Regions from separate parts of the Xylanibacillus composti genome, predicted to be linked through region 3. Evidence: riboswitches for the same ligand, from Rfam matches in the RefSeq annotation. Region 3 holds a riboswitch; each other region holds the start of a gene.

Region 1 (3,495 bases), on a different contig from region 3:
TCATCCCATTGGATGTTTTGAATCGACTGCTGATACACTTCCTCAGGAGTCTGCGCTTTATATGTAACCTGCTGACCCTTAAGCAGCCTATATTTGTTTCCCGTCACTTGCTCCAGCAGCATGATGGAATAGTTCCCATCGCCCATCTGCAGCGGAAAAATATTGTATGACCCGGCATCATACGTGTACTGCTGCTCCCCCTTGCTAATACGAATCTTGATTTTGGCCAGATCCGCTGTCGGCGGCAAATTTACCTGTACAACGCCTCCTGCATCCTCTTCAAACAGGATGACCGGTGCGGGCTCTGCTGCCAATACGCTAGTTGGTGCCAACAATGCACAAATCAATACGCCATACAATACCCATTTCCATGTCTTCATCTTCTTACTCTCCTTTCGGAAACTGGCTGCCATCTTACATTTGTAAGGAAGGCCCTATAGCTTTGCGTCTCTAATTTTCATTAGATTTGCCTTTATCGTATTGAGAGTTGCAGTGTTTCATTATGCGAAGGATTAGGTTTCTATCAAAATCCCCTTCACGATTAATCGATGTGTTCCTGTGTCAATGGGGTGACAGGTAACGAGTGTAATTTCCTGCTTGGTCCCTTCCGGTTCCAATACCCATACTTCGTGCGGTTCCACATACAGTTTTTCCGTGACTTCATAGCGAAAAACCTGATTGCCTGTATCGACTTCAATGGCATCGCCTTCAGCCAGCTCGTCCAAGCGATTAAAGTTGCGGCCATAAGCATGGTTGCGATGACCGGCAATGGCATAATTGCCAACTTCCCCCGGCTTCCCTGTGTCAGCGATGCTGGCTGCTGTTGTTTTCAGGTTCTGCTCTGTTGCGCCTGTCAAGATAGGCAGCTCTAGATCAATCTTGTCGATATAAAGCATTCCCTCCATATCCAAGCCCAGTTGCACGGCCTTGCGCTCAGGATACGGCGCATCGTTGGATTCGCCTTCTTCCAGAAGGTCTTCCGCATAGTCAGCAGCCGGATGCTGCTCCGCTTCCGATTGAACCGGAAGTTGGACCGTGGCAAACGCTTCCTGCCAGCGGTTGACAAGCTGCTGCTGCTGCCTGTCGTAATACCACGCAGACAAGTGGGGATAGGCTAACAGCAAGATGCCTGCAGCAACCAGCACTCCGGATAAAATCTTCGTTCTCATACTCACCTTCCCAGCCCAGCAACTGAAATGCAATAAAAAAGAAAAAAGCAGTGCATTTCGGCAACTGGCTGCCATCTTACATCGTAAGGAAGGCCCTGTAGCTTTGCGTCGCTGCCTTTCGACAGGTTTGCGGTATCGATGAACTAGCTTATATAAACGTAGCATACCAAACTATTTGACTATTGGCAATGCTTGCATGAATAATTATCCGCGAATTTTGATTTTATAGTCCCTTTTTAAATATTCGTGTATCCGTTCAAAGTCAGTAGCCGAAAGAGATCGAAGAGGCTTGTCCCGTTCCCTGCCGAGAATAATGCCAATAGTTTGGCCCGCAAGTGCAGTATTCGGCATAATGCGGACACTGCCGTAAGCTTGTGCGGTAGCTCCAACATTTTTGCCTGCAGTCAGCACATTGTCATATTCTTTCAAGAGAAAGGAGCGAAGCGGAATGCCGTAACGATCTGGCTTGCCTAACGTGATTCCGTACGGACTGGACTTTGTTCCTTGCAGGTCCACCGGATAGCCGCCGATGCTCACGTTGTCCCAATGCATCCTCCCGCTCATCACATCTTTGTAGTTGATAACGTAGTCCGTTTCGAAGCGATTGAATTCACGAATGTACAGATATTCGGGAAATCCATTCAATTCAGCCTTGCTATAACCGGGAATATGCTTGCGAAGGAAAGCCAGCACATGCGGCGCTTCCTTCATGGCTTTGTCCATGGCGGACCGAACCGATTCCGGGTCGGAGGGATCGACGTCGAAGATGAGCAGCGCATTCATGACGACCTCGCCATTCTGTTGATATGTGGTATTGAGCCCGCGAAGCATGAGTTGCTCGTCCTGCGGCTTATAATGGGCCGTAATATTGCTGAATCCTGTGCCGAAGTTCCAGTCTACATATGTGTTGGGCCCGTACTTCTTGGCCACATTCGTCAACGGGTAGTCCTTCAGAACAGCGTCATGCAGCTGTCCCCAATTCACGTTCTTGAATTTCAGGATCATCGTGGCGGCCATATAATCGGGCGACTTGCTCTTGAATACCGTTTCCACTCCCGGTATGCGCTTCACCTTCAAATGGGAGGTCAGCGCGTTGAAATCGGTATTTTCCACCCAATACTTTGCTTGAACCTTGTAAGCATGGCCATCCCTCGCAGTATAAGTAAGCGATTGAATCGATTCATATCCGTTGCGAACGGTTGTTTCAACTGACTCAATTCGAATGCCGTTCCGCATGGGCAGCTGCTTGGTCAAACCGGCATAATACTTCTGAAATGATTGAAGCTTTCGGATTTTGCGATTATTATACCCATCATACAACCGCTTGATTTCTCCCTGAACGAGGCTGTTCTTGCTTTTGTCTCTCGGCTCGTCCAGTACAAGCATCTCCCCTTGAATGAGCTGGCCGCCGGGTGCCTCCCGCGGATCAAGGACCAACACTTGCAGGCCTTCATCTTGCGCTGCTTTGGCCAACAATATGCCCTCCACCTCACTGCCGATGACAACAACATCATATTGTTTGCACCACGGACCGCACGAAGGAGCGCTCGCGCCTGATGGCAATACAAAAGGGAAGCATAGCATGGCCACCATCACTGCCACGGTTAGTTTGAACCACTTGTTCACGTGTATCTGTCTCCTATCCTTTCATGTTCACAAAATCACAAAAGAGTTTACATAATTACGTTATGGTATACTTGATTTCGCTTCTGCAGAAGAAGTCATGGCCCTCCCTTCTCATCATTTCACAAACATGATTCAATTATTTCGACAAATTCAAGACATTTCCTTTTTTTATACATAATTCTCTGTCTTCCGAAATCAATCACGAGCTCCTCCTATCCCGATAGCGCTTTAACACAATCGATGAGCATGCTCTTCGCCATGATGATTTCATGAAAAGAGCTGTCCTCCCTATGGTATTATGGGATGACAGCTCCCTATGAACAGAAAATTACAGCTTTATACCACTTAAACTTCCACCTTTTGCGAACAAACGCTCCATTCTTTTCTCTACATCCGGGTCTGGAATGAGCGGCGGTGCATGATGCGGTTTGCTGCGGGCGTCAATTATGACGTTGTCACAGCTCCAATGCTTGTTTTCATATCGACTGTTGGTCCCGTAAATATCATGGGAAGGATTGCTTCGAGTGAACGTAACCCACATGAAATTGCTCAAGGATGCGCTAACGAATGAGCTGTCATCGCAAATAATGAGCAACGGGCAATCCGCCAATGGGCCGCGTGCTTGAATGGCCTGCGCCCATTCTCCAATCTCCCGCTCAGCCTGCTCGTAGCTTGAGAAGGCCGGACCCTGGACGGCGAC
Region 2 (3,495 bases), on a different contig from region 3:
TATTGGTTCTGGAACAATGTGTGTTTCACCCTTATCTTTTAGTGTTACCGCTGAAAGTGGTTCTGTAATTGGTCCTATGCCAGGTGTATCGGGGATTACAGATGCGAAGGTGAAAAATAGATTAAGAGTTAATGTGATTGGTATTGTCTATGGCGGCTCACTTTTTACGGCAACTTACGATTATAGTGGCCCTTTAGTCGAAACCATATCTGTTACGGAATTTGATGAGAGTGGAACAGCGAATGTTTGGGCTTCAAGCCAGGAACTTGGTGCTGATTACGAATACAAAAGAAATGGTGTAAGTTATTCTGGTACTCATTGGCAGTAATTCTCTTGAATGTAATTACGGTTCTGGCATGAATCTGATCTGCACTCTCTGACTCCCTGTGTTCCCCAGACTACCAGAACGTCAATGCATCACTCCACAGCATCCTTACCTGCACAATTAATGTATTTAAAACATCGTAGCAGCTTTTATAACACCCAATAGGAGCCGGGAAATCCATTGCATAAGGATTCCCGGCCCTTTTATACGCTGCGTGCACAGGGGCACACATCTTCTAGCCGTTGAAAGTCCTATAGCGATAGGAGCTAATTTCCCCATTTAGCTTGGATACTTGCGCATGGCGGAATCTGTACATAAAAGTGTATCGACGAAAGTACCTGTCATAAATATGGCGAGCCGTCCCAGGCCATACCATGAAGTGAACCTGCCGCGTCAATCAAAAAGTCCTCGCAAGAGGAAAAAGTGGAAGTCAACTTCGCGCGTGTTGGAGAGCGAGCTGAGCCCTTAGGCGAATAAGGGGACCGAGTATTGTCTGCTGATCATAATTCTAATATTGATCATTCAATTATTCTCTAAGATTACTTTGGTACGCCGCATACGGTTGTCTACTCCCTGACCTTAAACCCTGCCATCATGCTGACAGTGAAGAATGAGCCCATGCATCGAATTGGCAAGCTCCTTCAACCGAATGGCGCAGTAATTAGCTGGTGTGGATAGGTCAAAAAAAATCTTATTGTGATAAATTTTTTTCGGAGGGTATATGAAGAAATCAACTTATTCTTGCTTTGCACTTCTTTTACTATTCATTTTGTCCGCATGTTCGACTAGTCAAACAACCGAGACCTATCATGATGCGGAACATATGCCCCGTGCTTCGATTACTAATGTTTTTCTAGATTTACAAGAGAAATCAGGATGGTGGGTAGTGCCGGAAGAGGCTACATCCTTAACCATTCATGTTGAAGCCAAAAACACAGATACAGTTCTTTTTTGGCTAGTACCGACCGGGACAGAAGCTTGGGGCGAAAGGACACTCATGGGTTATGACCAAGATGCTAGTGATGGATGGTCCTTGAGATGGGATTTCGGTGATCGGAAGCTTCACAATCGTATTTATGTTCAAGCTCTAGGGATCGACGGTGTGTCGATGGACAGTCAAAGCATAAATGTAACAGCAGATGTTCCAGAATAGCTTGCCATTCCGTATATAACACGTAGCTTATTGAATGCACGCAGATGCAGGATAGGCAGTTTGCTGCTTGTGCCGTCAATCGCCTTCTAGTACTAGCTTATAAAGGTAGGAAGGGGAGACGGTCCCGAGACTTTCTGCTTATTTTTCCATATTTGGCTTCAAGCTATTTACGGACGGACGTCCGTCATAGTAGTATGGATGACAACAAACTAGAGTGAATATTCAGAAAAATCAAGTTGGCGAAGCCATACCCTGCTATCGGGTGTTTAAAAAGGAATAATGGAATTCGACAAAAGCAGTCATGGTTTACGGTAGACGGCAGACAGGTCATGAAATATAATGCAAATATAGCAAAGGATAACATATGTTCTTGTTGACAAGGCAAACCTATGGAAACATAGGGACTGCAAAGCCATGGTCTAAGGCATTTTGAACAGATGCCAGTGTAGACTGGTTACCGGGAGCTGGGGAAATCCATTCCGATCGTTTCCTAAATGCTTCGGAGTGGTTTTTTATTCACTTGTAGTACATATTTTCCTAAATATACTATTAATAACCTCATAATTCTGAGTAAGCCGATAGGAATAAATGGGGAGAGGGAGGGGCCACTTGTTCAAACGAATCATGCAAAAGCTAATAGATCAGCAGACGCTGACTTTGCAAGAAGCGGTTGATTGTATGGAGAAGATACTCAATCGAACCTGGACAGACGCTCAGATCGGCGCTTTCCTGGCTGCGCTGGCGGCGAAGGGAGAGAAGCGCGAGGAGATTCTCGGGATGCTCCATGTGATGCGGGAGAACATGGTGCGTGTGTACGTATCGGAGAATGTAGTGGATATTTGTGGCACAGGCGGGGATGGCATTGGCTCCTTCAATACCTCGACCGCGGCAGCACTGGTCGCCAGCGCAGCCGGGGCCAAGGTTGCCAAATGCGGGAACCGTTCATCGAGCAGCTCTTGCGGAAGCGCGGATTTGCTGGAAGCCGCAGGCGTGCGCATCGAACTGACGCCCGATGAGGTTGGACGATGGCTGTCAGAATGCGGATTCGCCTTCTTATTCACCCCGCAGTTTCACCCGGCACTGCGCAATCTCGCTCCATTGCGGCGCGAACTGGGGATACGCACTGCATTGAATTTGTTGGGTCCGCTGGGCAATCCGGTAAGGCCCAGACGGCAATTGCTTGGCGTATCCCATCGCGAGCTTGCACCTCTCTACGCAGAGATCTTGCTCCAGTCGGGCACCGAGCATGCCATGGTTGTACACGGCTTGGACGGTATGGATGAAATCTCTCTGAGCGCGCCAACCGAAGTGTATGAGATTCGGGCCGGTGCGCTGACAACTTCGCTGATAGAACCGGAGTCGTTGGGGCTAAGCTATGCCGCCCACGACGACATTAAGGGAGGTGATGCTTCCTATAATCGCGACATGCTTGCCGCCTTGTTCGGTGGTGAGAGAGGACCTGTGCGAGACATCGTGTGTCTGAATGCAGGCGCGGCTCTCGTCATCTCGGGAATAGCTGTTGATCTGAAAGAAGGGTTGCACATCGCAGCTGACACCATTGACTCGGGTGCGGCGAAGTCCAAGTTGGCGGAACTGGTCAACCGTTCCGGTCGAACGCCGAAAGGAGAGAAGCGTGATGTTTATGCTCGATGAGATTTTATCCCATAAGGTGCAGGAGGTGAAGGAAAAGCAAAGCCTTGTCCCTTTGAAGGAAATCAAGGAAAAAATCGCGAGTGCGCGAATGCCCCGCGATTTCTACGGCGCGCTGAAGAAGCCGGGTATTTCATTGATTGCTGAGGTGAAGCGCAAGTCCCCATCCAAAGGCGAGCTGCGGACCGACTTCGATGCGTTGTCGCTGGCACGCATGTATGCGAAGTATGGAGCGAGAGCGATCTCCGTATTGGCGGACGTGAAGTATTTCGGCGGGGGGGCGCATGTTGTGGAGCGCATCGCCAATGATTCACAGGTTCAGGTGCCGGTCATGTATAAGGAGTTTATCATCGATCCTTACCAGATT
Region 3 (3,495 bases):
GGTGATCGGGCTGTACTCCGATTATGAAGGAGATTGCAGGCATCCATATCGGTTTACCGCCGGCTGTGAGGTCGGCGGGCAAGGGGAATGGGCGGCCGATGTTGCCTCTGTCACGATTCCGGGTGGCAAGTATGCGAAATTCGCAGTGCGCGGGGATGTCCAGCAGGCGATAGGCGAATTTTGGAGCAAGCTGTGGGACATGCCGCTGGAGCGGGCGTATCGCTGCGACTTCGAGGAATATCAGGAGCGTCCGGAAGGCTCGGATGACCAAGAGGTTCATATTTATATCTCCATCTAACAGCAAAGGAGCTGTACCGATACAAGCGAAAGGCATTCGCCCCGGAACAGCTCCTTTGCTGTTAACATGCATGTAGGCTGGTTGCAGCTTGACAGGATGATGCTGCATTAGAAGTTCGATGCTTCTGCTGGCTTTACGCCTTGGATCATTACGGTTGGATGGTCGGACAGATCTATCTCTGTCTTGCTGCCCAGTTCGCGGACAACGGGACGCTGCATATGGTTGGTGATTTTCACCACCAGCGCTTCCTTCCCCGACTGCAGCTTGACCATGGTTCCCGGCGGATATGCCGGAACGGCACGTACGAAATCATTAATCACTCCATGCGTATAGGCGAGCCCGCTCATGGCCATGATCGCTTCCATGGCTTCGTGCGGAAGCAATTCCTCTGAGGACACAGCGCGGTCGTACAGCTTGCACATGCTCCCGATTTGAGCATACTCATGGAAGGCGCTGCCTTTGATTCCTCTTGGCGCTCCGCTGCCATCCAGACGCTCATTATATTGGAAGGCGATATGCGAGGAGACAAGGCTTAATTCGCGCACATTCCGCAGCACCTGAAAGCCGGCTTCCGGCACCTTGTCCGCATCAGCGGTCACAGCCTCGCCAATACTGTGCAGCAGACAGCCTACAGCCAAATCCCGCAGCATGAGGTCGTTGTATCCGCGCTTGTTGCCAACCTGCAAAGCCAAGAGCGCGACGTTGACAGCATGCGCATACGGCGCGAGATCCATGGAAATGGTGGATGTCGGAATGGGAACCAGCACGGGACGGAGCTGTGTCTCGCGGATCAGCTTGCCTGCCGCGCTCAGGATGTCCCGCATTTGGATCGGTTTGCGGGCACGTACGGCGGCGTGGGCGTCCCGGATATTCTCCGCAATGTCGAGCCAAGTGGGCATATCTATCATTTCTTCAAGCGTGATGCCTTTGGAGATCGCATCCTCTATGACAAGGACGCGAATGCCCATATGCTTCAACCGAATCTGAAACTTGGGGTGTATGGTTTGGTTCGCTGCAATGAGGATGCGGCGTTGTGAATCATAGACGGGCATGGCCAGGATCATGCTTTTTTCATCATATTGATCGATCGGAATAATTCTCATGGTGTCCCTCCGTGTCTGCTGGTTTCTAGGATGGTCATCCGACTTATACGCAGAATAAAAAAAAGACACCCTTCAAGAGCGTCTTGCGATTCAATCCCAAGGATCTTCAAGGTAACCCAACCGTCATCATGCCGCACGCGAATCAGCACATGCTGGGCACCTAAGACTTGTGGCTTTGCGTCCCTGCCTTTCGACAGGTTTGCCATTTTCTCCTAGACCTATTTACTTGTACCCATTATAGCACGACGATAGACCTGGTGGAAGGACTAAATTCCTAGTCTCTTCCGATGATGTGAATCTTCTAACCTATATAAGAAGGTCTGCATGCGGCGACAGACCCTAGGCAACATCCGGCGTGCCGCGAGCCTGAACGAGAGTCTGCCTAATCCGGAGACGAACAAGCCATGATCCAATCTAGAATCAGATGTTGAACGCATCCCTTATCGCCCCGTCCTAAACTTGTGGCAGAACCAAGCCAGAGCCACACAGAGGCTCCAGCTAACGGAACTCACAGCCGCTAATGGACCTTTTTTGCAGCACATTTCATTCTTACGGAAGCTACAGCCCTTATGTACGCGTACCCCTGGGTTTTGTGCACATATTTCGTGCAATAAGCTCTCTCAGTTCCGTTAAAAGTAAAATCACCTGAAAATCAGTGAAATAGTGCTTCTGACTTCCGTTAGAGCTCTAGCTGCCATACTGGAACCGTGGAGAGACATACTTTTAGCATTCACTTCCACACGCTCACAGCCCTTTTGCTGCACCCCGTCCCCGTTCCTCACCGCACAAATGCCTGCTTCTATTGACAGTGTTTTTTTCAGTATGGTATATAATAGAAAGGAATATTTAGCACTCTCGTTGCTTGAGTGCTAACGCAATTGTCGCGTAACGACCAGAATGCCAGCACGCCCATTGTACGAATCGAAAGGAGACGAAATAATGGCGAAGAAGCAGTTCAAGGCGGAATCCAAGCGCTTGTTGGAGATGATGATCAATTCGATCTACACACAGAAGGAAATTTTCCTGAGGGAATTGATCTCCAATGCAAGCGATGCCATCGACAAAATTTATTACAAGGCGCTGACCGACGAACAGCTTGTATTTGACAAGGAGCAGTACTTCATTAAGATTACACCGGACAAATCGTCCCGCACGCTGACGATCTCCGATACCGGCATCGGCATGACGAAGGAAGAGCTGGAGAACAATCTCGGCGTCATTGCGAAGAGCGGCTCGCTTGCGTTCAAGCAGGAGAATGAAGCGAAGGACGGACATAATATAATCGGCCAGTTCGGCGTTGGCTTCTATTCCGCGTTCATGGTGGCGGATGTTGTTACGGTCAGGAGCAAGGCGCTCGGCAGCGAGGAAGCGTTCCAGTGGGAGTCCAAGGGAGCGGACGGCTATACGGTGAAGGCTTGCGAGAAGGAAACGGTCGGCACGGACATTATTCTGAAGATCAAGGAAAATACCGAGGACGAGCAGTACGACGAGTTTCTGGACCAGTACCGATTGAAGGCAATCATCAAGAAGTATTCTGATTTCATCCGCTATCCGATCAAGATGGACATCACCGGCAAGCGACCGAAGGAAGGCGAGGACAACGAGTTCGAGGATTACACCGAAGAGCAGGTTGTCAACAGCATGATCCCGATCTGGCGGAAAAATAAAAGCGAACTGACCGACGAGGACTACGAGAATTTCTACAACGAGAAGCATTACGGCTTCGACAAGCCGCTGGCGCATATTCATGTGAGCGCGGACGGCGCAGCGGTCTATCAGGCGATCCTGTTCATTCCGGAGAATACGCCGTTCGATTATTATACGAAGGAATATGAAAAAGGCCTGGAGCTTTATTCCAACGGCGTGCTGATCATGAACAAGTGCGCGGACTTGCTGCCGGACTACTTCAGCTTCGTGAAGGGCATGGTCGATTCGGAAGATCTATCGCTTAATATATCGCGCGAGATGCTGCAGCATGACCGCCAGCTGAAGCTCATTGCCAAGAACATCAAGAACAAGATCAAGGGACAGCTGCAAAGCATGCTGAAGGATGACCGCGAGAAGTACGAGAAGTTCTTCGCATCGTTCGGCAGA
Region 4 (3,495 bases), on a different contig from region 3:
TTCACCTACGATGGGACGAAGCAGCATCGGCGTTTTCTCTAAGCAACCAGAAGCAAGAGCCGTTGCCCGAAAGCATACGGCTCTTGACCTTTGGTCAATACTTCTGCAACTGGCGGCTGCGGCCCGAGGCAGGCAGCTCAATCTCCACAGTGGTTCCGCGATCCGGCTCGCTCCAAATGCGGAAGGTGCCTTGATGGGCGTCAATGATCCTGCGGCTAATCATCAGACCTAGCCCGGTGCCGTCAGCCTTCGTCGTGAAGAATGGCTCCCCGATCCGTTCCATCATATCAGCCGGGATGCCCGGTCCATGATCCTGCACTTGAATACTCAAGGCCTCGGTCCCCTTCTTTTTGACAGTAATGCGAATGTCGCCCCCTTGCGGCATCGCTTCGATCGCATTTTTGATTACATTCAGCAGCACCTGTTTCAACTGATTTTCATCACAGTAAATAATTGGCAAATTCTCATCGTAATCCTTAACCAAGTTGACGTTGGCGAGAATAGCTTGCGTTTCCAGCACCGAAATCACGCTTCGCAAAATCTCCTTCACATTCTTGTCGCTGTATTGGATCAAGTGCGGCTTGGCCAAGGTCATGAATTCATTCACAATCAAATTGATGCGATCAAGCTCTTCCTGCATAATATCGATGAAATTCGACTCGCGATCACGCAGTTTGCTTTTCAGCAGCTGGGTAAATCCCTTCAGCGACGTCAACGGGTTGCGAATTTCATGGGCAACGCCGGCAGCCAGCTGTCCGACGACAGACAGCTTCTCCGACTGGATCAGCAGATCCTCCTCCTTCTTCCGTTCGGTGATGTCACGAAGCACTGTCAGAATAACGGAGTTGCCATTGTAGGAATGAATGCGGATGCTCGAAGCCTCCACCTCTATCCACTCGCCGGTTGCACAATAGATCTTTTTTTCCACGAAGGCAGAGGCAGCGTCTGTTTGCATAACCTGCTCCATGCTGATACGGGTTTCCTCATGATAATCAGGATGCAGCAAGTCGAAGTAGTATTGGCCAATCAGCTTCCCTTCCGAATCGGCCCTTGTCAGCTCCACCGCCGACTTGTTCGCATAAATGATCATCCCGTCCGCAATGACGAGAATCGCTTCGGGCAAGTATTTGAGCAGCCGCTGATAGCGCTTGGCATTTTCCCTTAACAGCTCCTCCGCTTGCTTCTTGTAGGTAATATCCTGGACTGTGCCCAGAACCGCCGGCCTTCCCCTATAAGTGATTGCCGAGCAGCTTCCTTCCAGGTGTATGGTTTGTTGATTTTTCTTGACACCTACAGTCTGATATTCGTATACCACATCCTGATCCATGGCATGCACGGTTTGCTCCAGCCGGCTCGCGCATTCTTTCTGAATAATTGCATCCGCCGCTGTGGAATGGACAAATTCTTCAGCAGCGTAACCGAACATGTTGGCCAAATAAGGGTTGACATACACCAACTCGCCATCCTGGTACAAATACACGCCGACTAAAGCCCGTTCAATCAGATTGCGGTAGAGCACCTCGGTCTCATGAAGAGTCTCCAGCGTTTTCATAAATTCTGCTTGCACATCCACAGCGACACCAGGATCGCGATTCCGCTCAGGACTCCCTGTCCCGTTCTGCTCCCCGTCTAGCTTCCAGCACGATTCGGGCGCACGACTCCTGGACTCCAGCAGCTCTGTCTTGTCATGAACTTGGACTAGCAAGCCGCAAGGAATGCAGCGTTCATCGATAAGCAGGGAAAAGGACACTTGCGCATAAATGATTTTGCCTGAATGGTGGACAAGCTGTTTCTCCATAATCAATTTGTGATCAGGGCTATCCTCAATCTCCCGGAGAGATGGAATGCATGTCCCCCTCCCCTCATCATGAGCGAGCTGAGAAAAATTCAGATGCAGCAGCTCCTCCTCCCGGTAACCGAACAATTCGCAAAACGCCGGATTCACCTTCTTCATCAACCCGGTCAATTCCAGACAGGCTATTCCTAATGGTGAATGCTCAAATAATACCGTATCCGCATTAAGCATGGTCTTCGACATCTCCCGCACTTGTATTGGACACATTTCGGATGGAAGCGCTTTTATGAAAGCATGAAAAAACCGCCTGTCTAATTCATGGGCGGCATACTCCATCGACTATGTCGTTTCGGTAGCCCAACCGCCATAGAATGCATATTCTTTAGGCTTGTGGCTTTGCGTCCTTACCTTTCGATAAGTTTGCCGTTTCGACTGATTGGATGTGAAGAATAGTCCAACAGACCTACATGATTAGTATAACGGCTTCATGGGTTAATTTTCAAGTTTGTATCAAATATCCATTAATCTCTCTCTCAAATGCAACGTTCTTCGGTGTCATGGACATGGTTCATTCCGATTGATAGTTGGGAAAATATAGAATTTTTAGACAGCAACACCTGGGATTCCTATAGATTAAAAAAAGGAGAATGAATGACGGCTCCTGCTGTTCCATTATTGCTCTCCATGCATAATTTGGTCATATCAGGGAGTCAAATGAAGTTGGCTCTGTCATTCTTCTGAGAAGGTGGTGATCCAGCATTGTCGATTGGTGACCGCATAATAAACGGAGGTTTTGAAACAGGCTCGCTTTCACCGTGGATTGGGGCGTATGTTTCCATAAGCACACAGCAGGCCCATTCCGGCTATTACGCCGCGCTGCTCGAGGGAGGAGAGCCGAACGCGTATCTATACCAATTCGTTCCGGTCAGCCCCGGGGAACAGTTTGAGTTTTCAGCTTTCATATCAAGCGCATCGAGTGGATCCAGTCCCCTCATTTCATTTTCCGTTATCTATTACGACGATGCCTATCGTTATCTCGGTTATGGCATGACTTCTTACATTCCTGGAGGAGAACTGCCGGATGCTCAAACGAACAGTTGGAGGGAATTGTCTCAGACAACCTCCCCTGCACCTGTAGGTACTGCTCTTGCTCTTGACATTCTAAACAAGCTACCGCAAGCCGACAGCCCAGCTGTTCTCGTTGACGATGTTGCGCTTTTGTACACAGGTCCAATCGGCCCCACCGGGCCGACGGGCGCGACTGGACCAATCGGTGCTACCGGGCCAACGGGTGCTACCGGACCAACCGGCGACACGGGGCCGACGGGTGTCACGGGGCCAACTGGAGCGACCGGACCAATCGGTGCTACCGGGCCAACCGGAGCGACTGGACCAACGGGCGACACGGGGCCAACGGGCGCGACCGGGCCAACAGGAGCGACTGGACCAATCGGTGCTACCGGGCCAACAGGCGACACGGGGCCAACTGGAGCGACCGGACCAATCGGTGCTACCGGGCCAGCTGGTGCCACCGGACCAACGGGCGTCACTGGACCAACCGGCGCGACCGGGCCAACGGGCGACACTGGGCCAACGGGTGCCACCGGACCAACTGGGGCGACTGGACCTACCGGACCGACTGGGGGTACCGGGCCGACGGGCGCTGCTGGACTAACGGGAGCCACGGGGCCAACGGGCGC

Evidence for each region. Region 3 has a riboswitch for cyclic di-GMP ahead of XYCOK13_RS19470 (HD-GYP domain-containing protein). Riboswitches for the same ligand answer to the same signal wherever they lie in the genome.
Region 1: another riboswitch for cyclic di-GMP. It lies ahead of XYCOK13_RS00070 (class D sortase); the one in region 3 lies ahead of XYCOK13_RS19470 (HD-GYP domain-containing protein).
Region 2: another riboswitch for cyclic di-GMP. It lies ahead of trpD (anthranilate phosphoribosyltransferase); the one in region 3 lies ahead of XYCOK13_RS19470 (HD-GYP domain-containing protein).
Region 4: another riboswitch for cyclic di-GMP. It lies ahead of XYCOK13_RS17590 (PAS domain S-box protein); the one in region 3 lies ahead of XYCOK13_RS19470 (HD-GYP domain-containing protein).

What each region holds. Positions count from the first base shown of each region.
Region 1 covers NZ_BOVK01000001.1:22,712-26,206, forward strand. The annotation lists gene XYCOK13_RS00065 (transglutaminase-like domain-containing protein) at 1-380, opposite strand, end outside; cyclic di-GMP riboswitch class I at 395-481, opposite strand; gene XYCOK13_RS00070 (class D sortase) at 513-1,169, opposite strand; cyclic di-GMP riboswitch class I at 1,226-1,311, opposite strand; gene XYCOK13_RS00075 (FAD-dependent oxidoreductase) at 1,374-2,795, opposite strand; gene XYCOK13_RS00080 (UbiD family decarboxylase) at 3,124-3,495, opposite strand, start outside.
Region 2 covers NZ_BOVK01000012.1:2,160-5,654, forward strand. The annotation lists gene XYCOK13_RS04295 (hypothetical protein) at 1-328, shown strand, start outside; gene XYCOK13_RS04300 (hypothetical protein) at 1,047-1,478, shown strand; cyclic di-GMP riboswitch class I at 1,849-1,940, shown strand; gene trpD (anthranilate phosphoribosyltransferase) at 2,088-3,131, shown strand; gene trpC (indole-3-glycerol phosphate synthase TrpC) at 3,115-3,495, shown strand, end outside.
Region 3 covers NZ_BOVK01000070.1:10,360-13,854, forward strand. The annotation lists gene XYCOK13_RS19465 (GyrI-like domain-containing protein) at 1-298, shown strand, start outside; gene XYCOK13_RS19470 (HD-GYP domain-containing protein) at 406-1,401, opposite strand; cyclic di-GMP riboswitch class I at 1,509-1,615, opposite strand; gene htpG (molecular chaperone HtpG) at 2,341-3,495, shown strand, end outside.
Region 4 covers NZ_BOVK01000056.1:28,343-31,837, reverse strand. The annotation lists gene XYCOK13_RS17595 (SpoVR family protein) at 1-42, shown strand, start outside; gene XYCOK13_RS17590 (PAS domain S-box protein) at 95-2,026, opposite strand; cyclic di-GMP riboswitch class I at 2,144-2,230, opposite strand; gene XYCOK13_RS17585 (NTTRR-F1 domain) at 2,555-3,495, shown strand, end outside.